2 regions of the Neobacillus camarae genome follow, and region 2 is predicted to be linked to the other one. Evidence: a T-box and tRNA genes for the amino acid it is inferred to sense, from the RefSeq annotation. Region 2 holds a T-box; the other holds one or more tRNA genes.
What was found. A T-box is a leader RNA that pairs with one kind of tRNA and senses whether it is charged. The one in region 2 lies ahead of serS (serine--tRNA ligase), so its partner is inferred to be a tRNA-Ser.
Positions count from the first base shown of each region.

Region 1: it encodes a tRNA-Ser, which carries the amino acid that the T-box ahead of serS (serine--tRNA ligase) is inferred to sense. The anticodon was not compared.

Region 1 is NZ_JBUCKX010000005.1:45,532-60,327, reverse strand. Features, by position in the region: gene ACY8D0_RS25240 (bifunctional RecB family nuclease/DEAD/DEAH box helicase) at 1-2,713, opposite strand, end outside; gene ACY8D0_RS25235 (uracil-DNA glycosylase family protein) at 2,862-3,587, opposite strand; gene ACY8D0_RS25230 (helix-turn-helix domain-containing protein) at 3,750-4,889, shown strand; gene ACY8D0_RS25225 (hypothetical protein) at 4,960-5,130, opposite strand; gene ACY8D0_RS25220 (C45 family autoproteolytic acyltransferase/hydrolase) at 5,351-6,412, opposite strand; gene ACY8D0_RS25215 (methyltransferase domain-containing protein) at 6,538-7,719, opposite strand; gene ACY8D0_RS25210 (antibiotic biosynthesis monooxygenase family protein) at 7,972-8,271, shown strand; tRNA gene ACY8D0_RS25205 (tRNA-Ser) at 8,386-8,476, opposite strand; rRNA gene rrf (5S ribosomal RNA) at 8,517-8,633, opposite strand; rRNA gene ACY8D0_RS25195 (23S ribosomal RNA) at 8,925-11,850, opposite strand; rRNA gene ACY8D0_RS25190 (16S ribosomal RNA) at 12,065-13,608, opposite strand; RNA gene ffs (signal recognition particle sRNA small type) at 14,132-14,216, opposite strand; tRNA gene ACY8D0_RS25180 (tRNA-Asn) at 14,216-14,287, opposite strand; tRNA gene ACY8D0_RS25175 (tRNA-Ser) at 14,305-14,395, opposite strand; RNA gene rnpB (RNase P RNA component class B) at 14,523-14,796, opposite strand, start outside.
Region 2 is NZ_JBUCKX010000002.1:61,928-76,723, forward strand. Features, by position in the region: rRNA gene ACY8D0_RS08080 (16S ribosomal RNA) at 1-617, opposite strand, end outside; gene ACY8D0_RS08085 (pro-sigmaK processing inhibitor BofA family protein) at 889-1,152, opposite strand; gene ACY8D0_RS08090 (YaaL family protein) at 1,288-1,506, opposite strand; gene recR (recombination mediator RecR) at 1,535-2,131, opposite strand; gene ACY8D0_RS08100 (YbaB/EbfC family nucleoid-associated protein) at 2,220-2,534, opposite strand; gene dnaX (DNA polymerase III subunit gamma/tau) at 2,600-4,291, opposite strand; RNA gene ffs (signal recognition particle sRNA large type) at 4,430-4,694, opposite strand; gene tadA (tRNA adenosine(34) deaminase TadA) at 4,779-5,288, opposite strand; gene ACY8D0_RS08120 (glycoside hydrolase family 18 protein) at 5,544-6,827, shown strand; gene ACY8D0_RS08125 (deoxynucleoside kinase) at 7,045-7,692, shown strand; gene ACY8D0_RS08130 (deoxynucleoside kinase) at 7,708-8,403, shown strand; tRNA gene ACY8D0_RS08135 (tRNA-Ser) at 8,506-8,598, opposite strand; gene serS (serine--tRNA ligase) at 8,694-9,974, opposite strand; T-box leader at 10,210-10,434, opposite strand; gene pdxT (pyridoxal 5'-phosphate synthase glutaminase subunit PdxT) at 10,501-11,091, opposite strand; gene pdxS (pyridoxal 5'-phosphate synthase lyase subunit PdxS) at 11,191-12,072, opposite strand; gene ACY8D0_RS08155 (D-alanyl-D-alanine carboxypeptidase family protein) at 12,238-13,602, opposite strand; gene guaB (IMP dehydrogenase) at 13,810-14,796, opposite strand, start outside.

The DNA.
Region 1 (14,796 bases), on a different contig from region 2:
TTGCTCCAATAATGGTAGTGCAATCGTCCTCCAGCCAGTCCTGTACTCCTTTTTCATAAACCATTTCGATGTCCCTGGCTTTGGCAGTGGTTACCTGATTCAATTTGCCCACTTTGATTTTCTCTTTTTTATGAAGCTGTTGGATTTTCACCAACACATTCTCAATAGCAGCATGGGTAAATCCGGATACGAGTATTTTTAACGGCCTTCTGTTTTGATAGATTTGTGACAATAGGAGAACCGAAGAGGCAATAAAATGGGTTTTGCCTGTTCCTGGCGGTCCCCAGCAAAGAGTGAGCGTTTTGTTCAAGAAGTGCCGGAACGCCTTCCGCTGGCTTTTCGTCAAGCCCGCCTGTTTGACTAGCTGTTTCACCTCTTCGTCATCCCATTTTTTCATTAACTTCCTGCTCATTTCAGCAGGGTTGTGAAAAAGCCCCAATATCCGGTGATCTTCTTCATCGATCATATCGAGTGCACCAAGGACTCGTTTGCTGGTCCAATCGGTATACCGTTTCGACACCAAATAATGCTCACCCTCATAAAACTCAAACTTGGTTTCTCTTCTCGGCATCTCTAACTTTAAAAATGCCTTGCCATTTTCATGAACGATGTCTTTGATTTTAGTATAGTACAGATTCGCACTTTTAGGCGGATACATGACGTTTCGATACCGATAATCATTAAACTTCAGCTGTTCCAATTCGCCAGCGGCATTTTTTTCCGTTATAATCCAAGCGTCACGCGTCTCCAACTCAGCTGCCACTTGAATGTTATGCAACTGAAAAAGTCCGTCTTCCACATAAGTGAGGTTTAAGGTAGTGCCAGCTTCCTCTCTTTCCTTCAGGGATAGGGCCCGTGCACTGCGGATTTCCAGATAGCTTAATAGGGTCTCATATCGGGTGGCAAATGCCAGCTTGGATAAAACAGCATGCTTATAGTGTCTGACAGTAGGCAGTTTAAACTTTTCAGGCCAAGCAAACAGGAGCGAACGGCCACTCCGGTCTTTTGCGGCAGCACGAATCCCGGAAACCACGCTGTTGGCTAGGTTTAGTCGTCTGTCCAGTTCTCTTTTAATCCAGTCCAGCTTTTCTGTTTCCTTGTCATTCCATACCTCGTGAATAATATCCGATTTCATGACGTTTGTAAGTTTGAAAGATAAATATTCCTCAGACTTATATTCAAAAGGCCAATCGCTTTGGGAAGCGATATAATCTGATAAATCTTCCAAACGATAAGCAATGTGGGCCGGCAGAGCAAACAAGCGGCTAACCACAGTAGTGAGGACAATGATAGGGAATGGAATCATATCCTCCGGATGTTCATCCGTTTCCGATAACAAATCACTATGAAAATAAAACATTAGGTGTAGGGCCTTTTCTTGATACTCTGGATCCTCCAACAGCACATTGAGAATTTCCTGGACATTGTTCCATTCATAATTGTCGGTTACATAGGACTGAACACTCTTTTGTTCCTTCCAATCTCTTTCCATGTTATACGAATGGACGGTTTCCAATATGTCATAAAGCTTGTCGACAAATCGGCGGATGACAAGGGACTCCTGGTCAGATGTTTCGGCAATAAAGTGGAATTTTTCCGACTTGCTTCCAAACAATTCACTTCCGCTAATCCGGTAAATGGACGCCGCATACACCCTTCCTGACACCTGATCCCGCTGCACGGTCAGAATCAATCGTATGTTTTCCCCAATCGGCATATCGGTGGCAAAGCTTTCATATGGAATCATTTCCCCATTTTTCAACGAGTCCAGCTGCTTATCAATCCGTAACACCCGGCCTCTTAAACTAGCACTTTTCTCAAGCAGTTTTAATTGGTCCTGATCGGTGATATAGTCAGCAAACTCTTCGATAGTAAGCGGTAAGCCGTTCTCCCGGATAAACCGAGAACCTTGGCTTGAAAGGTAAGGCAGCAACAATACATGCTGCTGTTCCTTCGCTTTTCCTAAGCAATAATCAAATAAACTGCACCACTCACAACGATAGTCCAAATGCCAGAAAACTTCTTCGAGCTCTTTTTCAGGAAGTTCCTTTAACTTACCCATCAAGAAATCTTCCAAATATGGAACCAAATGCTGAACGGAAATATATTGCGGATTTTCCTGTTCATAGAGCCAAACACCGGTTTCTTCTATTAATATTTCGCCCTTAATTTGATGTTCTTCGAGGATGGACTGAAGTATCATCGCATAAAGAGCCGTTTGAACCCGGTGGGATACTTTTAGGGCCTCAGAGGATTTGACATCAATAATCCGAAATCGAAAACCGGATTCTCCGGGAAGGCATTCAATCAAATCAGGCCGGCAATCGGAGAATGTGATTGTTTCCCTGTCGATCTTGTATTTTTGATAGAAACGGTCAGGAATGGAAAAGGTAGGCTGATATATGTATTTTTTGCTTGGGTTTTTTAACTCCTGGACCAAATCGTCAAATTTTATGTAACGGTTGGAAAGTGGCATGTCCCCTGTCCCAATCACCACATCGTCACCCAAATAGTCGGTCACCACCTTTTCTTCCCATACAATCCCTCCAGCCGTGATTACAGTATTGGCATTTTGGTTTTCGATGATTTCTTTGGGAATATCCAACTCAAGTTTCTCTTTCTTGGAGAGAGAATGATAGTATAGAAATCTTTCACATTCATGATAAAAAAAGCTAGCAATTTTCGACGGTGAAACGAAAAGCAAAATGAACATCCCCTTATTTAAACGAAAATTCTGTGTATATTTCATTATAAAGCAAACCAAATGCCAAAAAGACATAAAAAATTCATCAATGTAGTAGACTTGATGGATTTTTTATTGTTTCTTAAGAAAAGCTTTATCGATGTTATCTGTTTCTTTTCTAAATGTTGCTTTGTGCTAATTGTGCCTTAAAGTTTTCTTTGTTAGCTTCATACTGTTTCTTTCTATGGCCATTTGCTCCCGATGGATGAGGAAAATCGAAAAGAATCGTTTGATTATGAATTTTATTTTCCTCGACTAAATAGCGGAGTACATCGGAAACCGCTTTGCCTGTTGGTATGATGATTGCGTTTGGAAGACTGTTTATTTCAGGTACGAGCACTTCGTTCATCATGTTTAAGAATGCTTTCGTTTTTAACATCTTTGGCTTGCTGCCTGTATAATTTTGCCCGTCGACAAAGACTGGATATCTCATTACCGAGGTCGTATGCAGCAAGTGGTGCTGATCCCCAAATAATTGTTCACAGCTATTAATATTCAAAGCATGATGAAGCCCAATACCATCCAACATATCATAAAGGTTTTTCCTCATGGTCGTCCCGCCAAAGCTTGCATTCTTTTTGGCATTGCAAAGCATTTGTTCCCATTCTTCTTCATGGATGTGATGGCGTACATAATTAAAAGCAAGCTCCATTTGTGTCCAGCCGGGCGTAATCCCTATAATAATTACTTTCGCCTCTTTGTTTATGTATTCGAATGGTGCCCAAAAGACCTCGATATTGTCTTCCTTTAACATTAGAAACTCCTCGGTCCGAAGGTCATCTCTCTCATAAGCAGCTTTTAATGGCAACTGTAGTATGTTTTTTTCAAATTGTTGAAAGTACATGTTCATTCCCCCAAGTATGTATTGACCATGTTGTCGTGCATTTTTATTAACAACATTTTATTATTTCGTTAATCAAACTATAACGTTCGTTATAATTATTGTCAATATTTTTATTATTATGTTATAATTCATCTAACTTATTGTTATGAAAAGGGTAAACAAATGACAAATTCAAATTCCATACATGAACGAATAAAAAATAGAAGAAAAGAATTGAAAATGTCCCAAACTGAATTGGCCAATAAAGTGGGATTGAAACCACCTGCCATTAGCCAATATGAATCTGGGGTCAGAAAGCCTTCATTTGAAGCCTTAAGAAAATTATCGTTTGCTTTAAAGGTTTCGACGGAATATCTGGTTTCCGGTTTTAACCAATCCCAAAACCAGGACCCCCTTGGAAATTCTGATCGTGCCTTTCTAAAAATCATTCATTCATTAAATGCCTCTGATAAAGAAAAATTATTAGAATACGCAGCTTTTTTGGCAACTGGGAGGAAAATAAAAGTCGATATACTTTTTGACTCCCCTTCCGATTACGCGGACCATCTGCTGGAAGAAAGTACAAATGACCAATTGCCAATCGATTTATACCAACTGGCGCGAGAATTAGGGTTAAAAGTGTTGGAGGATGAATTAGAGGAAGGTGAAGGCATTCTTATTCAGGGCGACCATCCGATCATTCTTTTAGACCGAAACATAACCTTTCCATCAAGAAAAAAATTCACAGTAGCTACCTTGATCGGTCATTTTATAATCCCATGGCACTTAAAGCCAAGCTATACTTCTAGAAGGTACCTGAACAAAAACGATGAAATTTTAATGGGGAATTCCTCTCTTTTAACGGATGAGGTCGAGGAAATGGAAGCCCATAAATTTGCATCCAACCTGCTGATTCCATCAAAGGAACTAAGGAAAGAGCCGTTTAACCAAAGACCTGCCATAGAGGAACTAAAGAGGATGGCGGATAAAAAATATCAGGTATCTTTATTTTCACTGTTAAACCGATTAGTGGATTTTGCAATTGACAAGTACGCGGTTGTTCAATCCCAGCATTCTAAGATCATCAAAGTGTATCAAGGAAAGCGGATGCTAAAGTCCTTTGATGTGGAAGTGGATGCGAGAAGTATGGCAGCAACTTTTTTTAGTCAACCAAGCGCACAAGAAGAAGTCCGTGAGGGAGAAGTGCCGGCGGCTTGCTGGCTGCTGGATTCCAAGGAAAATGAAATGGTGTATGAACAATCCATCTATAATCCGAAGGTCGGAAGAGTATTAACTTTATTAACCTTTAAGAACCAGGATTAATACTAGGTATCAAATTCCAAAAGGGATTGCTTTGTGGAGCAGTCCCTTTTGTTCTACCTAATTCATTTATTCAAGAGGAATGGTTTCTAATTTCGAGATGATTCTGTGTTTTTAAAGGTTGATTAATTTCAATAATTGGTGTCTCTGTTTCATTATTATTAGTTGCTTCGTTGATTGGACTCATTTCTGATGGTTCACCCATGTCATTCATGGCTGTAGGAAATTCATTTTGTTTATCCAATATCCACACCTCCATGAATAGTATGGCTATTTCTTGGTTCTTTTAGTTCATAAACTTTTCTATACCAAAAGGGTAAAACCGGTCATCCAGGAAAAGGAATCAGTGATAAATAGATTTATGAAATAAGCGTCTGGTATTGGATTTAGGAGATGTACTTTTTTAACGAAAAGCCCCTCTTTAACGGATCAAATAAAGATATCAAATTTAAAGGCTCACGCCGTCATCTATACCAGTCCGCTTTTTCCATATGGACAAACGGTATATCGGTATCCACTTCCCCTGCAATCTGTTCGAGGGGCAGGTCTTCCCCGTTCAGCCACTTAGAAAAATCAAATTGCACCGGCATCTGGTCCCCGCCTAGCGCAAACCATGCTCTCAATTCCTTGGGAAAATAGCCTGAAGTATGAATGGTGCCTGCCCAGCTTCCATAGAGTTTTGAAAAGACCCCTTGTTCAGTGTCATTTAAAAGATTGAATGCTTCGGATGCGCCCAAATCTTGTACCCGGTTTTTTTCCATTGTTTCCAGCCTTTTTTTCGAATCATCCAAATGGTGGCGGTTTTCTTCTGTCAGGATATGAAAATGATTGGTACAGGAATATCCCCGCCGGACTTCCACCCTTCTCGGTGAAGTTTCCACAATATACGGACTTTGACATTTCTGATCAAAAAAGGTGTAGCTAAAGGAATGGCGGTGAGGAATCTCTTTCATAAAATCGACTGCTTCCTCCGCTGTGGCGCATAGCTCCAGTGCCAGCCTGCCAATCATATTACAGACGAAACCGTCTCCAGGGCGTTTGCGGTTCATAAAGGTATAACCCATTGTTAACCCTTTTTCATTCAGGCCATCCATCCGTCCGGTCACTTTCTGGCCCGGCCCGATGACCGCATATCCCCCATCAGTCGGTTGAAAAACTGTGAAACGACCATCATAGGTTTTCGGATGGTAATCATAGTTACGAATCAGATAATCTTCCCCCACATAAATGGAACAACCAGAAGGGTGAATGTTCACCCGGTAACCCCCAAATTCCAGCAATACGCGTTCCAGCGGCCACTTCAGAGCATCCTGCAATCCCAAAAATTCCTCCCAGATATGCGGGGCCAAACTTTTATAGACGTGTTTCGTCTCCTCTGTATCAATCCGAAAGAGCGGTTTCCGGACTTTCCATTGTTGTTCCCGGTTTTTTACCATGATGGAATCCTTCATGATTTCACCTTGCATAAAACCAAATTCATAGTGGGTCCCGCGAAATTGAATAATGTCTGCAAATACTTTCTTCATGCTGGTAACCTCCATTGCTGCGATACTATAAGGATACCTGAATGGGTGCAAAAAATAAAAGGACAAGCCTTCAACCAAGCTGTGCCTGGCTTGCCTGTCTAGAGTTGTTTACTATTATTTCCATATTAACGTGGTATCTCTTGAAGGCTATTGTAACTGACAAGCGAACCAAGATGAATAAACGACTCGATTACTTCCTCTAACAGCACTTCCGCATCATGGTAAGCTCCAGCCGGAAGGATGTCCAAATGACGGTGACCCATATTACCGCAGCAATATACAAGCAATAAGGTTCTCGTTTCCCAAATTTCAAATCTAAACCGATACCAATGGTTCGTTGCTTCGAGATGCCGCCCTGTATGGAACTTTTTGTTTAGTAAATGGTGAAAAGCAAACTCGGCTTTGGCTCCTTTCAAAGATTTCCCTTCCACTAGAAATGGGTTACTATTTCTCGTATACAGGTACTCCAAGCCATCTATGGTGGCTATGCCTGTCTCCTTTTTTGTCGCGAAAATGACCGGGGAACGTTTATTTTTTCCCAATTCTTGAAAGTCAATGATATCACTCTGATCCCATTGGACATTGAGATCAGCCTCATGCAGCAAATTTGCCCATTTCCCTAAATCTCCAGGATTCTCCAGTCGTTCGCATGAAAGATAGGCTCCATCCTCAGTTAACAAATTTTCCACGATTTGCATATAGGTTCTGTCACCATACATTGGAGCTCCCTTCAAGTATTCCGCCAGTGACCAATACTTGGATATCAAAACAGGCCCCATTATCTCATGAAACGTTCGCACAGATATAATAAGGTCAAACGAGTCCTCCAAAAAGTATTCCTGCAGCTCCGCAAAATCCATTTTAAAGAAACTTATGTTATTCAATTCGAGCTGACTAGCCAATTGTTCGGCACATCGAATGCCGTTCTTTTCTTGATCGATGCCAATAATCTCCGCATCTGGGAAATGAGTGGCATACCAGCAAGCCATCAGCCCATTATCACAACCGATTTCCAAAATCCGTTTTGGTTTCAGTTGCTTTTGACTGTTGAACCAGTTGAGGAGGGCTGTATGAAATGATATGGTCCATGATTCTACAGCTAAACTGAAGGATAATGTCCGGTTCTTCACCTCATAAAGGTTCCCATTCTTTTTACGGCTGAAGAGCGGTTCAAGTTCCTCAGATAAAATGGGGTCAACTGCCGAAACATGTTTCCAGAAATCACTCCTACTTGTGCTGGCCTTGATTCCCGTTGACTCAAAAAAATCGGAAATGGTAGTTTTCTTTTGAATCGGTTCTATTAACATCTCTAATCTCCAGTTATCGAAAATAGTTATGACCATATATTAGGACTTGGTAATAATTATGGTTCGTTTTAATAATAATTTATTTTTGCAGTTTTTTCAAAAGATTTTATTTAACGCGTCTTCCTTTTGAATTGTTATGGTGCAAATATGGAGTATGTTGAACAGTTCTTGAAATGGTTATTGATTTCAATCAATGGTTACTTATGATAGCCTAAGAATAGAAGAAAAAAGCTATTTGTTAGGGGGGATAAATTGATACTAGAAGCCGCTATGCTTCAAGTCAAACCGGGAATGGAACAGGAATATGAAGATTCGTTTCGTAAAGCCTCAAAAATTATTTCATCTATGAAGGGTTATATATCACAAGAGTTACAATGTTGTATGGAAGAGAATGGCAAGTATTTGCTTCTAGTTAAATGGGAGAGTTTAGAAGATCACACTGTGGGATTTAGACAATCAAGTGAATACGAGGAATGGAAAGCACTTTTACATCACTTTTATCAACCATTTCCAACCGTAGAACATTTTGAAAAAGTAAATCTGAATTCTTAGTATGAATCGGGGTCTCCTGTACATAGGAGTCCCTGTCCGGTTTACTATTAACATGCTTCATTACCATGCCAAAAAAAACGCCACCAGTTAGGTGACGTTCGACTTTTTTATGTATGGAGGAGAGCAAGGGATTTGAACCCTTGATACGCGGTTAACGTATACACGATTTCCAATCGTGCTCCTTCGGCCACTCGGACAGCTCTCCATTTGTGGTGAAAAGACAGAAATCAAAATTCCTGTCTTTCGCCTGGCAGCGTCCTACTCTCACAGGGACTTGCGTCCCAACTACCATCGGCGCTGAGAAGCTTAACTTCCGTGTTCGGTATGGGAACGGGTGTGACCTTCTCGCTATCGCCGCCAGACTATTTCATTGAGAGATCATTCCCTCAAAACTGGGTAATCAGAAGAAACTTTGGTAAAACGAGTAGTCTGCTTTATTAGTGTTGTCTAGCTCCAGCGCACAGCGTCTAGTGTCCTTCTCTCATCTCCCTACGATAAGTCAACATCGAATCGCTACACTCTCCGTGTTTCCTTTATCTCAGTCGATGCGTTCCACAAGTAACGCTTCGGCAGCATAAGCATCGCACTAACAAAAAGCGATAGCTTTTTGTAGGAGGCCATACGCTGCTAACCGTGCGCTTCCGCTTTTCTTATTGGTTAAGTCCTCGATCGATTAGTATCAGTCAGCTCCACACGTCACCGTGCTTCCACCCCTGACCTATCAACCTGATCATCTTTCAGGGATCTTACTAGCTTGACGCTATGGGAAATCTCATCTTGAGGGGGGCTTCATGCTTAGATGCTTTCAGCACTTATCCCGTCCGCACATAGCTACCCAGCGATGCCTTTGGCAAGACAACTGGTACACCAGCGGTGCGTCCATCCCGGTCCCCGTACTAAGGACAGCTCCTCTCAAATTTCCTGCGCCCACGACGGATAGGACCGAACTGTCTCACGACGTTCTGAACCCAGCTCGCGTACCGCTTTAATGGGCGAACAGCCCAACCCCTTGACCGACTACAGCCCCAGGATGCGATGAGCCGACACGAGGTGCCAAACCTCCCCGTCGATGTGGACTCTGGGGGAGATAAGCCTGTTATCCCCAGGGTAGCTTTTATCCGTTGAGCGATGGCCCTTCCATGCGGAACCACCGGATCACTAAATTGACTTTCGTCCCTGCTCGACTTGTAGGTCTCGCAGTCAAGCTCCCTTGTGCCTTTACACTCTGCGAATGATTTCCAACCATTCTGAGGGAACCTTTGGGCGCCTCCGTTACTCTTTAGGAGGCGACCGCCCCAGTCAAACTGCCCACCTGACACTGTCTCCCATCCCGATAAGGGATGCGGGTTAGAATTTCAATACAGCCAGGGTAGTATCCCACCGACGCCTCCACCGAAGCTGGCGCTCCGGTTTCTCAGGCTCCTACCTATTCTGTACAAGCTGTACCAAAATTCAATATCAGGCTACAGTAAAGCTCCATGGGTCTTTCCGTCCTGTCGCAACCTGCATCTTCACAGGTACTATAATTTCACCGGGAGTCTCGTTGAGACAGTGCCCAGATCGTTACGCCTTCGTGCGGGTCGGAACTTACCCGACAAGGAATTTCGCTACCTTAGGACCGTTATAGTTACGGCCGCCGTTTACTGGGGCTTCGGATTCAGAGCGTCGCTTTGCAGCTAACCCCTCCTCTAACCTTCCAGCACCGGGCAGGCGTCGTTCCCTATACTTCGGCCTTTGCGGCTGCAGAGACCTGTGTTTTTGCTAAACAGTCGCCTGGGCCTATTCACTGCGGCTTACCGAGGCTATTCACCCCAGTAAGCACCCCTTCTCCCGAAGTTACGGGGGTCATTTTGCCGAGCCTTTAACGAGTTCTCTCGCTCACCTTATAGGATTCTCTCCTCGCCTACCTGTGTCGGTTTGCGGTACGGGCACCTTTTATCTCGCTAGAGGCTTTTCTTGGCAGTAGTGGAATCAGGAACTTCGGTACTCTATTTCCCCGCCGTCAGCAGTTGAGCCTTACGGTGAACGGATTTTCCTATTCACCAGCCTAACTGCTTAGACGCACATAACCAGCAGTGCGCTTACCCTATCCTCCTGCGTCCCCCCATCACTCAAACGATAAAGAGGTGGTACAGGAATATCAACAGTTTGTTGTCCATCGCCTACGCCTTTCGGCCTCGGCTTAGGTCCTGACTAACCCTGAGCGGACGAGCCTTCCTCAGGAAACCTTAGGCATACGGTGGATGAGATTCTCACTCATCTTTCGCTACTCATACCGGCATTCTCACTTCTAAGCGCTCCACCAGTCCTTACGGTCTAGTCAACGCCCTTAGAACGCTCTCCTACCACTGACATCGAAGATGTCAATCCACAGCTTCGGTGATACGTTTAGCCCCGGTACATTTTCGGCGCAGAGTCACTCGACCAGTGAGCTATTACGCACTCTTTAAATGGTGGCTGCTTCTAAGCCAACATCCTGGTTGTCTAAGCAACTCCACATCCTTTTCCACTTAACGTATACTTTGGGACCTTAGCTGGTGGTCTGGGCTGTTTCCCTTGACTACGGATCTTATCACTCGCAGTCTGACTCCCACGGATAAGTCTTTGGCATTCGGAGTTTGTCTGAATTCGGTAACCCGATGGGGGCCCCTAGTCCAAACAGTGCTCTACCTCCAAGACTCTAACTTCGTGAGGCTAGCCCTAAAGCTATTTCGGAGAGAACCAGCTATCTCCAGTTCGATTGAATTCTCCGCTACCCACACCTCATCCGCGCACTTTTCAACGTGCGTCGGTTCGGGCCTCCATCCAGTGTTACCTGGACTTCACCCTGGACATGGGTAGATCACTTGGTTTCGGGTCTACGACTGCATACTATTTCGCCCTACTTAAGACTCGCTTTCGCTGCGGCTCCGTCTCATCAACTTAACCTCGCATGCAATCGTAACTCGCCGGTCCACTTACAAAGGCACGCCATCACCCATAAATGGGCTCTGACTACTTGTAGGCACACGGTTTCAGGATCTCTTTCAATTCCCCTTCTTCCGGGGTGCTTTTCACCTTTCCCTCTACGGTACTGGTTCACTATCGGTCACTAGGGAGTATTTAGCCTTGGGAGATGGTCCTCTCCTGCTTCCGACCGGATTTCACGTGTCCGGCCGTACTCAGGATCCACTCGAGGAGGGAACGAAGTTTCAACTACAGGGCTGTTACCTTCTATGGCTGGCCTTTCCAGACCGCTTCATCTACCCCGTTCCTTTGTAACTCCATATTGAGTGTCCCATAACCCCGAAAGGCAAGCCTTTCGGTTTGGGCTGTTCCCGTTTCGCTCGCCGCTACTCAGGGAATCGCGTTTGCTTTCTCTTCCTCCGGGTACTTAGATGTTTCAGCTCCCCGGGTATGCCTTCTATACCCTATGTATTCAGGTAAAGATGCTGCCCCATTACGGGCAACGGGTTTCCCCATTCGGAAATCTCCGGATCAAAGCTTACTTACAGCTCCCCGAAGCATATCGGTGTTAGTACCGTCCTTCATCGGCTCCTAGTGCCAAGGCATTCACCGTGCGCCCTTTCTAACTTAACCTAAAATGGTTTAAAACCTAAAATGGCGATTACTCGGTTTTACTTGGTTTCTTCTATATTACGATTATCCAGTTTTCAAAGAACGAGTTTCTTGAGAGAATGGTTTCGAATTATACCTTACGGTATAATCCTCACAGAAAAGATTGCTCCCTCAAAACTAAACAAACAACAGAGGTCAACTGTTTATCAGTCCATGTGGACTGCATATTCCTTAGAAAGGAGGTGATCCAGCCGCACCTTCCGATACGGCTACCTTGTTACGACTTCACCCCAATCATCTGTCCCACCTTAGGCGGCTGGCTCCGAAAAGGTTACCCCACCGACTTCGGGTGTTACAAACTCTCGTGGTGTGACGGGCGGTGTGTACAAGGCCCGGGAACGTATTCACCGCGGCATGCTGATCCGCGATTACTAGCGATTCCGGCTTCATGCAGGCGAGTTGCAGCCTGCAATCCGAACTGAGAATGGTTTTATGGGATTGGCTTCACCTCGCGGCTTCGCTGCCCTTTGTACCATCCATTGTAGCACGTGTGTAGCCCAGGTCATAAGGGGCATGATGATTTGACGTCATCCCCACCTTCCTCCGGTTTGTCACCGGCAGTCAGATTAGAGTGCCCAACTGAATGCTGGCAACTAATCTCAAGGGTTGCGCTCGTTGCGGGACTTAACCCAACATCTCACGACACGAGCTGACGACAACCATGCACCACCTGTCACTCTGTCCCCTGAAGGGAAAATCCTATCTCTAGGAGTATCAGAGGATGTCAAGACCTGTAAGGTTCTTCGCGTTGCTTCGAATTAAACCACATGCTCCACCGCTTGTGCGGGCCCCCGTCAATTCCTTGAGTTTCAGCCTTGCGGCCGTACTCCCAGGCGGAGTGCTTAATGCGTTAGCTGCAGCACTAAAGGCGGAAACCCTCTTCAACACTTAGCACTCATCGTTTACGGCGTGGACTACCAGGGTATCTAATCCTGTTTGCTCCCACGCTTTCGCGCCTCAGCGTCAGTTACAGACCAGAAAGCCGCCTGCCACTGGTGTTCCTCCACATCTCTACGCATTTCACCGCTACACGTGGAATTCCGCTTTCCTCTTCTGCACTCAAGTCCCCCAGTTTCCACGACCTCCACGGCTGAGCCGTGGGCTTTCACATCAGACTTAAAAGGACCGCCTGCGCGCGCTTTACGCCCAATAATTCCGGACAACTCTGCCACCTACGTATTACCGCGGGCTGCTGGCACGTAGTTAGCCGTGGCTTTCTGGTTAGGTACCGTCAAAGGCACCGGCAGTTACCCGATACTTGTTCTTCCCTAACAACAGAGCTTTACGACCCGAAGGCCTTCATCGCTCACGCGGCGTTGCTCCATCAGACTTTCGTCCATTGTGGAAGATTCCCTACTGCTGCCTCCCGTAGGAGTCTGGGCCGTGTCTCAGTCCCAGTGTGGCCGATCACCCTCTCAGGTCGGCTACGCATCGTCGCCTTGGTGAGCCGTTACCTCACCAACTAGCTAATGCGCCGCGGGCCCATCTGTAAGTGACAGCTTGCGCCGTCTTTCAGCTTTCCCTCATGGGAGGAGAAGAATTATCCGGTATTAGCATCGGTTTCCCGATGTTATCCCAGTCTTACAGGCAGGTTGCCCACGTGTTACTCACCCGTCCGCCGCTAGCTTCGAAAAGCAAGCTTTTCCAAGTCCGCTCGACTTGCATGTATTAGGCACGCCGCCAGCGTTCGTCCTGAGCCGGGATCAAACTCTCCAAGAAAGTTGATTAGCTCAAAAAAGTTACGTTAGCTTCGTTTCGTCAGAAACGAATGTTTATTGTTGACGTATTGTTTGTTTAGTTTTCAAAGAGCAATTTTTTTCACTGTCAAAAGCAACAGGAATAATATTATATCGCGTTTCTTCTAATCTATCAATCATCATTTTTTTCAATTGCGACTGATATCGGCTCTTCTTTTAAGAGCAACGTTTAGTATCTTAACACCAAAACAGTGAAGATACAACCAAAAAATTATTTCCAAAAGCAATAACTTGTTCCACTCTTTTTGAGAGGGACTTTATATCTTAGCACTGTTAACTCCTTTATATAATGGAATTTCTTTCCATATAAAAGAGATAATGTTTCGAGTATTTTTTGTCGCTCACGAAACAGCTTACTAATAATATCAATGATACAGGAAAACATCAACATGTAAAATATTCCATTCGTTCACAAACGCTAACTAACATTCCAATGAATAAAAAAACGCTAAACTCTAACTGTATAGAGTTTAGCGTTTATGTTCTATGTAATAGCCCACACAATTTCACTAATTATGGCTGCTGCGTTCCCGCCCTGACCCGTTCTTAGTGGCCTTGTTGAACTATAACTCCGCAGGTAGGATTCGAACCTACGACCGATCGGTTAACAGCCGATAGCTCTACCACTGAGCTACTGCGGAATAAAATTTATTTAGTATGGCAGAGAAGAAGGGATTTGAACCCTCGCGCCGGTTACCCGACCTACACCCTTAGCAGGGGCGCCTCTTCAGCCTCTTGAGTACTTCTCTGTATGTTAAAGAAGAACTTACAACAGAAGTATATCATTCCTACCATATAACAGACTAGCTGTAAATCCTGGTAGTTCAAATTTACTACAGGAAGGTATCCCTCTAAACGATATGATGCTTATGAAATGGCTGTAAGCCAGGTTTTGTTCTTCCGTACTCCAAACGGCAGCAAGCCTTGTACCGGAAGCAGTAGTCATCTATCTATCGGCCATTAGCCGATTCATCCGTTAGGTTCATTTTCCGCTGGATGATGCCCCTACCTTAATTTGGGTTGCTCGCTCGTGGGGTTTACCCGTTCCACCTTTTCCGTTTCCAGATAAGCACGTCACTGTGGCACTTTCAGGTTACTATCAGCATATCCCAAAGGACTTAGCATGAATTCACCGCCGTCAGCCAATACT
Region 2 (14,796 bases):
CTTTCACATCAGACTTAAAGGACCGCCTGCGCGCGCTTTACGCCCAATAATTCCGGACAACGCTTGCCACCTACGTATTACCGCGGCTGCTGGCACGTAGTTAGCCGTGGCTTTCTGGTTAGGTACCGTCAAGGTACCGGCAGTTACTCCGATACTTGTTCTTCCCTAACAACAGAGCTTTACGACCCGAAGGCCTTCATCGCTCACGCGGCGTTGCTCCATCAGACTTTCGTCCATTGTGGAAGATTCCCTACTGCTGCCTCCCGTAGGAGTCTGGGCCGTGTCTCAGTCCCAGTGTGGCCGATCACCCTCTCAGGTCGGCTACGCATCGTCGCCTTGGTGAGCCGTTACCTCACCAACTAGCTAATGCGCCGCGGGCCCATCTGTAAGTGTCAGCTAAAAACCGACTTTCAGCCTTTCCTCATGTGAGGAAAGAAATTATCCGGTATTAGCATCGGTTTCCCGATGTTATCCCAGTCTTACAGGTAGGTTGCCCACGTGTTACTCACCCGTCTGCCGCTAACCAAAAGGTGCAAGCACCTTAAGATTCGCTCGACTTGCATGTATTAGGCACGCCGCCAGCGTTCGTCCTGAGCCAGGATCAAACTCTCCAAGAAAGTTGATATAGCTCATAAAAGTTAAAACGTTGGCTTCGTTTCAAAAGAAACGAATGTTTATTGTTGACGTATTCGTTTGTTTAGTTTTCAAAGATCAATCTATCCATCGCAACCAGCGACTATACTAATATAACATTTCTACGTTGTTGTTGTCAACAACAATAGTTTGTTTAGCTGCCGTCCTTGTGACGACCTTTAATATATTACATGATATCCCTAATATCGTCAATACTTTTTTAAAAAAATAAAACCGCCGATTTAACAGCGGTCTTTATAAGACCCAATGCTGAATGGCGGCTAGGGCAAATACACCTGGAATTCCTAGAAATCCAGAAAGGACAGATGTAAACAAATTAATGGGAACATGAATGCCATATCTGTTTCCCACCGTATTTAAAAAGAATAATAATAAAGCCCCTATAACAATTTTTATTGCAGCCTGCCCAATAAACCTTAAGGGCTTAAAAGGAGCACCCGTGATTAATAACAAAAGAACTAACCCGCCTAAAACAGCAATGACAAGTACAGGTTCCAATAAACGATCCTCCTTCAAAGACGACTTTTATTAAAACCTATGTACAAGCCAGGACAAATAGACCAAAAAAGATGACTCCTGACAGCTTTCCTTGTGCTTAGAGTCATCTCTTTGTCGCATACTTGGTTTATTGGTTTACCTTCGCAAATTAACCTTCCGATATTTTGCTTCCTTTAACAGAAGAATATATTTTGCTTCGGCTATTTTTGTCTGGCAAATCACATCTTCAGAGGGATCGAGGCTTTTTTCCAGCAGGCTCTTTTCCTGTTGCCACTTTTCTTTATAATGGTTTAACTGTGATAATACCTTTTCATCAAATTCGTTACGCAGCCGTCCCTTGCGCCGAAAAAACATGGCCATCCCCCCGGCAAAAATTAATTTCTTATAATTCCCTTCGGCCTTCCAATGCCTTTGATAAGGTTACTTCATCGGCATATTCCAAATCTCCGCCTACGGGCAACCCGTGGGCAATCCGTGTTGTTTTAATGCCTGATGGCTTGAGCAAACGGGAGATGTACATCGCAGTAGCTTCCCCTTCAATGTTGGGATTTGTTGCTAGAATTACCTCTTGAACAGTTTCATCCTGCAGTCGTTTTAATAATCCAGGGATATTAATATCCTCCGGGCCGATTCCATCCATAGGAGAGATTGCCCCGTGGAGAACATGGTAAAGGCCGTTGTATTCCTTCATTTTTTCCATTGCTATCACATCTTTAGGATCTTGTACTACACATATTATGCTCTTATCACGCCGCATATCTTCACAAATATAACAAGGATCCTGATCCGTTATATGCCCGCAGACGGAACAATAGGTAAGTTTACGTTTAGCATCAATTAACGCCTTAGCAAAATCGAGGACAGTATCCTCTTTCATGCTTAAGACAAAAAAAGCCAGACGGGAGGCGGTCTTTGGTCCAATTCCTGGCAGCTTCATAAAACTGTCAATCAGCTTTGATATAGGTTCAGGATAATGCATGTTCGATTATTTCCTCTCTAAACAAGCAAGGGTGCCTTGACTCTAGCGCTATACACCTAAAGTCCCCAGACACCCCGCTAGTCATTTATTAGAATGGCAAGTTCATTCCCTTTGTAAATTGGCCCATTGTATTATTTGTCAGTTCATCTGCCTTCTTTAAGGCATCATTGACAGCTGCCAATACAAGGTCCTGCAGCATTTCAACATCATCTGGGTCAACCGCTTCGGGTTTGATTTGCACATCAACGATTTCCTTATGGCCGGTAACCACCACCGTCACCATACCACCCCCGGCTGTTCCCTCGACTTTCTCTTGGCCCAGTTGTTCTTGTGCCTCCTGCATTTGCTTCTGCATTTTTTGCATCTGCTTCATCATGCCTTGCATATTGCCCATATTACCCATTCCCATTCCACCGCGTTTCATTCCATTACCTCCAATTAGATTTCGTACTTTAACATATACAGTAATCAATCAATGATTTCCACAAATTCTTCCCCAAATAATTTTTTTGCTTCCATAATATGGGGTTCTTCTTCTTGTCCCTGGATCGGCCCTTCTTCCAACTCGCCATGGTGGCTGTTTAAGAAGTCTTCCCTAATGGATGACCACTGGTCTTCAGGAACACCTAACAGTGTAAGCCTTCTGCCTGTCAGTTTAAGGAGGGAGGCGGAGACTGCTTCGAGAAAATCATGTTTGTCCATCGCCATTTGGCAATGAATTTCATGTTTGAATTTTAATATAAATGCATTGTCCGAAGCGGCAACCGGTTCTGCTTCATTAATCAAGGCAGCATGGGATTTCAAGAGTCCCGTGCGCATTTCTCCCCAATTTGCTTTTATGATATTCAAGTCACCTTTGGTTGCATGCTTCAATACCTCATTTATTTTGCCTGTAGCCGGCTGGAAAGTCCGTTTTGATGGCCGTTGGGCTGCCCTTTGCTGTTGTGGGGCCGGTTCATGCCCGGGGCCTGAAACACCAGTTTCCTTCAGGTGGTGGAGTTCCGCTTCAAGCATCTCAATCCGGGATAACAGTTGCTCCGTCTGTCCCGGCGAGACCTGCTGCGCTTCCGCTTTTTGTTCCATCTGACACACCTTCACAATGGCTACCTCAAGGAAAATCCTCGGGTGGTTCGTCCAGCGCATTTCCTGTTGCGTTTTATTGAGCATATCGATCAAATCATAGATATGCCCGGCAGGTGTTGATTCTGCCAAATTTCGAAAATCATCATCAAGCATGACACGCTCAAGGGATTCCTCCAGATTCGGTGCTGTTTTATACAGGAGCATGTCACGGTAATATAATATTAAATCCTCAATAAACCGCGATGGGTCTTTTCCGTGATATAACAGCTCATGCAAGGATTCCAAACCGCTGGCAACGTCTTTCTCCCGAAAAGCAACAGCGATTGTATTTAAAAAGCCTTGAGAGACTGACCCAGTAACCGTTAATGCATCCTCCAGGGTCACCTGGTCCTGGCTGTAAGAAATCGCCTGATCGAGTAAACTTAAGGCATCACGCATTCCGCCCTCTGCTGCCCTGGCGATCATCTGCAAAGCAGACTCGTCGCAAGCAATTCCTGACTCTTCCACGATTAGCTTCATCCGATTGACAATCGATCCTGCTGTGATTCGCCTAAAATCAAACCTCTGACATCGGGAGATAATCGTTAACGGAATTTTGTGGGGCTCGGTTGTTGCCAAAATAAAAATAACATGCTTAGGCGGTTCTTCCAAAGTTTTTAACAGGGCATTGAAAGCACTAATCGACAGCATATGCACTTCATCGATAATGTACACCTTATAGTTGACGGATGTCGGGGCAAATTTTACTTTATCCAGTACATCCCGCATTTCTTCCACCCGTGAGTTGGATGCGGCGTCAAATTCCAATACATCCGAAATTGTCCCATCGGTAATACCCCGGCACGCCGCGCACTCGTTGCACGGCTCGGCTGTCGGAGCATGCTCACAGTTAATCGCCTTTGCCAGTATTTTAGCCGCGCTTGTTTTCCCTGTTCCCCGTGGACCGGAAAATAGATAAGCATGAGAAATCTTCTGCTGAAGCAGAGCATTCTGCAATGTCTTGGTGACATGTTCCTGTCCTACTACATCCATAAATGTTTGAGGCCGCCAAACACGGTATAATGCTTGATAAGACACGCGACACCGCTCCCTTCATTCTTTCTCATCTAATCCATTATAGCCCAACTATTTTCTAGATTTCAAAGCGTATCCTCTATGTTTATAAAAAAACTCATCCCTAAGCAAGAGATGAGTTTTATTATTCGATATGTACTGCCGTGCACCTTCCTTCGACTGACGCCCATAAGCGTTACTTAAGCAGTTAGCTCGGCCCAGGCACCCCTGCGGCACATGAGAGAGTCCACTTAATGCTGCTTCCTTCCGGACCTGACATGGTTCATGGATTCCCATTGCGCAGGACCCAGGCGTCAACACCACTTACTTAAGGCAGACCCTACAGGCCATCAGCCTCAGGAAGGGATTCAGTCCCGCTAGAGCGGATTGCGGGTACAGGGCACCGCTACCTCCCCACCTAGCACGGCAAAGTTGTGTTTCACGCGTCGTATCTGACGCCTTTTAAGTATACAAACAATCCATAAAAAAAGCAATTGTTATTGATTGTAAATTACTGTAAATCGTTCATAGCCTGTTCGTTGCGCAACTTCTTTTCCTGTTTCTTTCGTTGCCTTAGCTTTTGAAAAAAGTCCGACAGCATTTGGCCGCATGCTTCTTCCAACACCCCTTTTACAACCATGCATTGATGGTTAAACCGGGGTTCGTCAAGGAGATTCATCAGCGTCCCCGCGCAGCCGCCCTTAGGGTCTGACGCACCGTACACGACCCGCTCCACACGGGATAACATAATCGCGCCAGCACACATCGGGCATGGTTCAAGGGTGACATAAAGCGTGGTGTTCTCCAGCCTCCAAGACCCCATTTCTCTACAGGCCCCTTCAATGGCAAGAAGTTCCGCATGGGCAAGCGAATTTTGCTCAGTTTCCCGTAAGTTATGGGCTCTGGCAATAATTTTTCCATCATGGACAATCACAGCCCCAATTGGTACTTCATTTATTTCCTCAGCCTTTTTTGCTTCCTTTATTGCTTCCCTCATAAAAAGTTCATCCAAGTCATTCATCCCAATTGGCCCCTTCAAACCGCGCTTCTTTTAATTGTCCAGCTCCAGCGCCCTAATGCCTAGTGTCCTTCACTCTCCACAGGAAAGCATCGCAACATCCACATCGCACGAACAAAAAGCGATAGCTTTTTGGAGGAGGCCTGTCGAGCGCTGACCATGGCGCTTCCGCTTCTTTAAATTATTCTCATTATATCATGATTTATAACTGTGGCTCATAGAATGGTTGTAGCGCCAGTTTGCTAAGGAGGGATGAGAATGCAAATCCATGTCGTTAGACAAGGCGATACCGTGACAACCATTGCGAGAGCCTACCAAACCACCGTTAATGATATCGTGGAAGCGAATGACCTTCCAAATCCCAATAACCTGGTCGTTGGACAATCAATGGTGATCCCCATTGTAGGCCGGTTCCACTTCGTACAGCCCGGCGAGTCTTTAACCTCTATTGGGAGAAGGTATGGCATTTCTGCTCAAGAGCTTGCCAGAGTCAACGGTATTCCAGCCAATCAACAGCTTCAGGCCGGATTACGCCTGTATATTCCCCAAGGGACCAAACGGAATGCGGAGTTTAATGGATATGTAGAACCGCGCGGCACGACGGTTGCCCCGGCACTTGAACAGAGCGCACGTGAGGCCGCGCCATATTTGACTTATTTAGCCCCGTTTAGTTTTCAGGTGGGCCGCGACGGCACCTTAAAGGCTCCGTTGCTTAACAACTTTCCTGCTATCGCCAGAGCCAACCGAAATGTATTAATGATGGTCATCAGCAATCAGGAGAATGACCAATTCAGCGATGAGCTGGGACGGATATTACTGACCAATATGGAAATTCAAGACCGTTTCCTAAACAACATCGTTACCACCGCAAACCGGTATGGATTCCGCGATATTCACTTTGACTTTGAGTACCTTCGCCCAGCCGACCGCGAGGCTTACAACAACTTTTTAAGAAAAGCGAAACAAAAGTTTTCCCAGCAAGGCTGGTTTATATCAACCGCTCTTGCACCAAAAACAAGCGCCACGCAAAAAGGCAGATGGTATGAGGCCCATGATTACCGGGCCCACGGTCAAATTGTCGATTTTGTTGTCATCATGACGTATGAATGGGGCTACAGCGGCGGCCCTGCGATGGCTGTTTCCCCGATTGATCAGGTAAAAAAGGTTTTGGATTATGCGGTGACCGAAATCCCCTCCAACAAAATTTTGATGGGCCAAAATTTGTACGGCTATGATTGGACTCTGCCGTTTGTCCAGGGAACGGTGGCGAGGGCAGTCAGTCCGCAGCAGGCGATTCAACTAGCGGCCCAGCATAATGTGCCGATTGAATATAATACACGCGCCCAAGCCCCATTCTTCAGGTATCGGGCGGAGGACGGAAAGCAGCACGAGGTTTGGTTTGAGGATGCCCGTTCGATTCAGGCTAAGTTTGACCTGATTAAATCAATGAATCTCCGGGGGATGAGTTATTGGAAACTGGGCCTCGCCTTCCCGCAAAACTGGCTGTTGATCGTCGAAAACTTTAACGTCACCAAAAGATAAATAGGAGGATTTATTTAACTGCCGGGCGCCCGGCAGTTTTTTCATATATTAAATTTTCCATATCCCTTCCTGCCATAGATTATGATAAAATAACATTTGTGTCTTATAAAAATTTGTCGCATTCTGAGGAATTTTGTAAAAAATAAGAAGAAAAATGTCTCTCAGAAGATCGGCTTATTATAGAATGTACAGGCAGTTGGAGAAGGAGGAGCATCACATGGGGGAGACACCCTTTATTACCGTTGAAGGGCCGATTGGTGTGGGGAAAACATCTCTTGCAAAAGCCATTTCAGAACGGTTTCAATTCGCTCTTTTAAAAGAGATTGTCGATGAAAATCCATTCTTGGGGAAATTTTACGAAAATATCGAGGAGTGGAGTTTTCAGACAGAAATGTTTTTTCTCTGCAATCGCTTCAAGCAATTAGGGGATATCAACACCCATTACTTGAGCCAAAACAAAGCGGTTGTCGCTGATTATCATATTTTTAAAAATTTGATTTTTGCCCAAAGGACATTAAATGCGGCTGAGTACAAAAAATATTATAAAATCTATCAGATTTTAACAGAGGATATGCCGAAGCCGAATGTCATTATCTATTTAAATGCCAGTCTGGATACATTGCTAAACCGCATCCAGCTGCGCGGCCGGGAAATCGAAAAAAATATTAGTCCGCTTTATTTGGAGCAGCTTTCACTCGATTATGAACAAGCTCTCTCTATTTTTGAAAAAGAGCATCCGGACATTCCAGTTCTCCGCTTTAATGGTGATGAGTTGGATTTCGTCAAAAGTGAACAAGATTTGGACCATATTATCGAAAGACTATCATCAGCGCTTAAAGCAAGCAGCTGGACCAATATATTATAGAACTGGGGGATGTTTGTGAGTATCGTTATCGGTGGTATGATTGGCCTTGGGAAAACAAGCGTGGCTGATTTGTTAAAAGGCCACTTTCAACAAAAGGGAATGGACAGTAAGGTGTTTTATGAGTCGGTCGATGACAATCCGATTTTGCCGCTATATTATGAACTGACACCGGAAGAATTGGATGCCAAACGGATTCCATTCCTGTTGCAGCTGTTCTTTTTAAACAAACGGTTTAAAACGGTTAAGGACTGCGTTAACTGGAAAAACCCCATTTACACCATTCAGGATCGCTCCATTTACGAAGATTGGTACTTTGCTTATGTGAATAAGAACTTGGGCCGGATTTCCGAACTGGAATTTAAGATTTATGAAGACCTCGTAGATAATATGTTGGAAGAATTAAATGAACTTCCCAAAAAAGCTCCAGATTTAATGGTCTATTTAAAAGGCTCCTTTGAAACAGTAATCGACAGGATTATGTCGCGCGGACGCAGCTTCGAAATCAACCCAGAACTGAAGGAATATTACTTTGAAGTTTGGAAGGGCTATGATGAGTGGGTAACCAGCCATTATAATGCCAGTGAAGTGCTGGTCATCGATATGGACCATACCGATGTGGTTCAAAATCCTCACGATGCCAAGCGTGTTTGCCGTGAGGTTGAGGAAAAACTGAATGAAATCCTGTTCATTTCGAAAGCACATATTGGGTAATGGCCAATATGTGCTTTTCTATTCTTAGAAAAAAAAACCGCTGCAGAATCCTCTGCAACGGTTTTTTATCTCCAGTTTTTATGCGCGTGTTTAATGAATTGATGGCGGAGGAAGAGGGATTCGAACCCCCGCGCGGTGTAACCCGCCTGTCGGTTTTCAAGACCGATCCCTTCAGCCGGACTTGGGTATTCCTCCGTACAACAAATGATAATTTACCATATCTTTTTTATAATGTCAACATGGATATCGAATGGACGGGACTGTCCATTTTTGGACAGCCCCAATGCCGATTAATTCGGCTTAATAACCTCACGATTGCCCATATATGGACGAAGTACCTTTGGAATCACGACACTGCCGTCTTCCTGCTGGTAATTTTCCAAAATAGCAGCGACCGTGCGGCCTACCGCAAGGCCAGAACCGTTTAGTGTATGAACATGTTCCGGCTTGGCTTTCGGGTCGCGGCGGAAACGGATGTTTGCCCGTCTTGCCTGGAACGCCTCAAAGTTACTGCAAGAAGAAATCTCACGGTATATGCCATAGCTTGGAATCCAAACTTCAATGTCATACTTTTTCGCGGCTGTAAAGCCAAGGTCACCCGTGCACATGCTTAAAACACGGTACGGAAGCTCAAGCAGCTGAAGCACACGCTCGGCATCATGGGTTAATTTTTCAAGCTCCGCATAGGAGTCTTCAGGCTTAACAAATTTCACAAGCTCGACTTTATTGAACTGATGCTGGCGGATTAAGCCCCTTGTGTCACGGCCAGCCGATCCCGCTTCGGAACGGAAACATGCGCTGTAGGCCGCAAAGCGGATAGGCAGGTTCTCACCGCTTAAGATTTCGTCGCGGTAATAGTTGGTGACAGGCACCTCTGCTGTCGGAATCAAGAAATAATCTTCGCTTTCAATTAAAAAGGCATCCTCCTCAAACTTTGGCAACTGGCCTGTTCCTGTCATGCTGGCCCGATTGACCATGTATGGCGGAAGAATCTCGGTATAGCCATGCTCATCCACATGCAAATCGAGCATGAAGCTCATCAACGCACGCTCGAGGCGGGCCCCGAGGCCTTTGTAAAAGACAAACCGGCTTCCGGTAACTTTTCCGGCACGTTCAAAATCAAGAATTCCCAGCTGGTCAGCAATGTCCCAGTGCGGCTTTGCTTCAAAGCCAAACTCAGGAACCTCGCCCCATTTTCTAATCTCCACATTTTCTTCTTCAGTATCCCCAACCGGAACACTTTCATGCGGGATATTTGGAATGCTGAGCAATAATAGTTCGAGTGTCTCTTCTACCTCTCTTAGCTCCCCATCTAGCTTTTTGATCTGATCGCCGACTTCGCGCATTTCCAGTATGAGCTGTTCTGCATCTTGTTTCTCACGTTTCAATGCAGCCACTTGCTGGGTGACTTCATTTCTTTTTTTCTTCAGGTTTTCTGATTCGACAATCAGCTCCCGGCGTTTGACATCCAATTCTTCAAACCGGCCGAAATCAGTTAAATCTTCGCCGCGATGCTGCAGTTTTTCTTTAACTTCTTCAAAATTAGCCCTTAGATACTTTAGATCCAACATTTGAGACACTCCTGTTCTTTTTCAAAATAGACTGTGTAAAAACTTGGCATTTGATTTCTGCTCCGGGCACAAGCGGTTCGCGGGCGTTACGGGGAGCCTCCTCGGTGCTGAAGACCTGCGGGGTCTCCCCTGTTCCGTACTCCCGCAGGAGTCTTCGTGCCTTCCACTCCCATCAACTGGTTACAAAAAGCCCACATGATATTACAGCCAAAAAATAAAAAAATCCCGTCCCTAAAACAGGGACGAGATTTAACCCGCGATACCACCCTGGTTGACAGCAAGCTGTCCACCTTGAACCATTTAACGGTTTTTACCCGAAAGTACTTACTAACCTCATGAGCATGAGATATTCCGTACCTTGCTCGAGGAGGGATTCACAAGCCTTATCCACCGGTTCACACCCACCACCGGCTCTCTTTAGAATAAACATCCTGCTACTAGTTCCTCTCATTGCTTTAACGATATAACAGCGGTGATTTCCGCTTTTTTAATAATTTACTATAATTGTTAGCCAAAAGCAACCCATTTATACGGACTGCGTATTTTTTGCAGCTTTGACCATTTCCACAAAGTATGCCGTCAAGCGGTGGTCATCTATCAGTTCCGGATGGAATGAGCATCCCAAGAATTGCCCTTCCCTTGCGGCCACAATGCGCCCATCATGTTTGCAAAGGATTTCCACATTCTCTCCCGCTTCCACGATATGAGGCGCCCGGATGAATACCCCCGGAAAACTCTCCGCCACATCTTTAATCGCGAGGTCAGCCTCGAAGCTATCGACCTGGCGGCCAAAGGAGTTGCGTTCGACCGTAACGTCCATCACACCAATGTGCGGCTCACTGTAACCGACTAAATTCTTGGCCATTAGTATCAGGCCGGCACAGGTGCCAAACATCGGCTTGCCCTGCGCAGCAAAGTTTTTCAGCTCATCCATAAAGTCATATTTATCAATTAAACGCCGCATTGTGGTGCTTTCACCGCCCGGCAGAATCAGACCGTCCACCACTTGCAGTTCTTCCTTATGCTTGATAGCGAATGCCTCGACGCCGCACGCCTCTAATGATTGAATATGTTCACGGACTGCGCCTTGTAAAGCGAGAACACCAATTTTAATCATAAACATCACCTCTTTATTAGCTGGTTTCAGTCATGCTGTTAGGCTCCATGAGCTCCCCATAGAAGGCAGGTTTCAGTCTTATAGAATGTCTGTCTGCTATTACCAGCCGCGGTCTTGCATTCTTGCTTCAGGTGCCAGTGAGGAAATTTCAATCCCCTTCATCGGAGTGCCCAAGCCCTTAGAAAGTTCAGCAATCAGTTTGTAATCTTGATAATGTGTAGTAGCTTCCACTATAGCCCTCGCAAATTTGGCAGGGTTCTCGGATTTAAAGATACCAGATCCTACGAACACTCCGTCTGCTCCTAACTGCATCATTAGCGCAGCATCTGCAGGTGTAGCCACTCCGCCTGCAGCAAAATTTACAACCGGAAGCCCGCCGTTGCGCTTGACTTCCAGAAGGATCTCATAGGGTGCACCTAACAGTTTGGCTTCTGTCATCAATTCATCTTCGCTCATCGATACGACTTTGCGAACCTGTGCATTTACTTTACGCATATGACGAACAGCTTCCACGATGTTGCCTGTTCCTGGCTCACCTTTGGTACGAAGCATGGATGCCCCTTCACCAATCCGGCGGGCGGCTTCTCCTAGGTCACGACAGCCGCAAACAAATGGCACTGTATATTCTCTTTTATTTAAATGAAATTCTTCATCAGCAGGAGTCAGAACTTCACTCTCGTCAATGTAGTCCACACCCATCGCTTCAAGGACACGTGCTTCGACAATATGGCCGATGCGTGCCTTCGCCATAACCGGGATGGAAACAGCATTCATAACCTCTTCTACTATTCTAGGATCTGCCATTCTAGCAACTCCGCCGGCAGCACGAATATCAGATGGAACCCGCTCAAGCGCCATTACTGCGACTGCGCCTGCTTCCTCTGCAATCTTTGCTTGCTCCGCATTAACAACGTCCATGATGACGCCGCCTTTTTGCATTTCTGCCATACCGCGTTTTACTCGATCCGTACCAGTTTTCATTTCTTTAATCCCCCTTGTATTAAAAAAATTAAGAAAACTCTACTTATACATTGCAAAATCCGTCTAAATTAGTCGGAATTAGTAGATTCCATAAAATCATTAAGCAACAAAAACGGGCTCCTGTCAAGTTAGGAACCCGTTTCTAGGCTTACCAGTATTCACTTACTAGAACCAACCGCTAACAGTGGAGGAAATTCCATTCCAGACATCTCCAAAGAAGCCGCCGATACCTCTCATCATTAACACAAACCAGTTGGCTTTCTCAACACCTTGAGCAGCAACCACGTCTGCTTGCACTTTCTTTTGTCCTTCTTCTGTCAGGAAGCTGACTTTCTCGCCATTTTTCGGCACTAACTTAATGTAACCAACCTTTTCACCCTTTTTGATAGGGGCTGACAGTTGACCTTTTGCATTCACCTTGTCCTTATCAAGGACCAACACGGCTTTATAATTATCCTTTTCCCCATTAGGGATGACCATGTTGATGGCTGACTTGGTATAGATTTTAACCTGACCGTCTTTCCCTTTTGTTACAGGAAGGGTCTTTTTGTTTTTTACTTGATAATGCTTAGGGACAATTTGCTCTTTGGTCGTATTGGCAAAAGCATAGTCAAACATTTTCTTTGTTTCATCAAAACGCGCTTTATAACCACCTGAACCGCTGGCATCCTTGGCATTCTGGACAACTGTAATAAACCGTTTGCCATCACGCTCGGCTGTGCCAGTGAAGCAATAGCCGGCAAAATCAGTGGTGCCGGTCTTCAATCCGTCCACGCCTTTATAGCCATAATCCAATTCAGGAAGCATCCAGTTCCAGTTAATCATGTTAATTTGGTCAGTTGTTCCTTCGCGGAACGTCTTTTTAGGAGTGCTTGCGATTTTTAGCACATCAGGGTATTCGTTAATCAAATGGAAGGCCAATTTTGCTACTGCACGGGAGGACATGACGTTTTCTTCATCAGCCCCGCCCCCTTCCGGCTGCATGCCTTTATAATCGGCATTATTTAAACCAGTGGAATTGACAAATTTAAAATCCTTCAATCCCAATTTTTCAGCTTTTTCATTCATCATTTTAACAAAGTTTGTTTCCGACCCGCCAATCGTTTCCGCAATAGCAATGGTTGCCCCATTGGCGGAGTATATCGCCATCGCCTCATATAGTTCGCGGATTTTATAGGTTCCATCCGCTCTTAAAGGAACATTGGACAGGTCAGTTCTTTGAGAAATTTTATAAACAAGATCACTCACGTTATATTCCTGATCCCATTTTACCTTCCCGTGCTTAATCGCATCCAGCAAAAGATATTCGGTCATCATTTTTGTCATGCTGGCAATGCCTAGTACAGTATCAGCATTTTTTTCATACAACACTTTGCCTGATTGGGCATCAACCAGAATGGCTCCGTCAGCGTTTATATTTAATTGTGCTGCTGCTTGCGCTTTATCCAAACCGGCAATTGGGCTAAGTAACAGCAGAATAGCCAAGGCACCGGCTAACGTTTTCTTGAAAATTGATTTATTCACGATCATACGCCCTCCAACGAATTATTACACTTTGCATATTTTAACATAACTCACTGACAATTCATAGACAGAGCAATGAACCATCTTATTTCCAAAATTACTAGTTTTAAATAATAGGCATGGGACTTTCTGCTTACGTTCATTTCCTCCTATGCACTACTAGCGTTATTTCCCTGGTCATAAAAATAGGCTGACAAAGCGTCAGCCATTTTATTAGGATAATGAATAGTTTGGTGCTTCTTTTGTGATTTGCACATCATGAGGGTGGCTTTCCCTTAGACCAGCACCCGTCATGCGGATAAATTGTGATTTAGTGCGTAGTTCCTCAATATCCTTCGTTCCACAATAGCCCATGCCTGAGCGCAATCCTCCAACCAACTGATAGATGGTATCAGCCAACGGCCCTTTATATGGAAGGCGCCCTTCAATTCCTTCAGGCACAAATTTTTTGGCATCTTCTTGGAAATAACGATCCTTCGAGCCTTTTTCCATGGCAGCAACCGATCCCATACCGCGGTATACCTTAAAGCGGCGTCCTTGGAAAATCTCAGTCTCCCCTGGGCTCTCGGTAACACCGGCAAGCATGCTGCCAAGCATAACCGCATGTCCGCCTGCCGCTATTGCTTTTACAACATCACCAGAATATTTGATACCGCCATCCGCAATAATGGCTTTTCCATGCTTCATTGCTTCAGTCGCGCAATCATAAACAGCGGTAATTTGCGGGACACCGACACCAGCAACTACCCGTGTTGTGCAGATCGAGCCAGGTCCAATCCCCACTTTTACGACATCTACTCCGGCTTCAATTAATGCTTTGGTGGCTTCACCTGTTGCCACATTCCCTGCAATGATTGTTAATTCTGGATATGCCGCCCTGATCTCCCTGACAGTGTCGAGTACGCCCTTAGAATGGCCGTGTGCCGTATCGACAACAATAGCATCCACATTCGCCTTGACAAGGGCCTCAACACGTTTCATGGTGTCTTTCGTTACACCAACAGCGGCTCCAGCTAATAACCGGCCTTGACGATCTTTAGCGGAGTTAGGGAATTCAATGACCTTCTCGATATCTTTAATTGTGATTAATCCCTTAAGCACACCATTTTCATCCACCAAAGGCAACTTTTCAATTTTATACTTTTGGAGAATTTTTTCCGCCTCTTTTAAAGTGGTGCCGACAGGGGCCGTAATCAGATG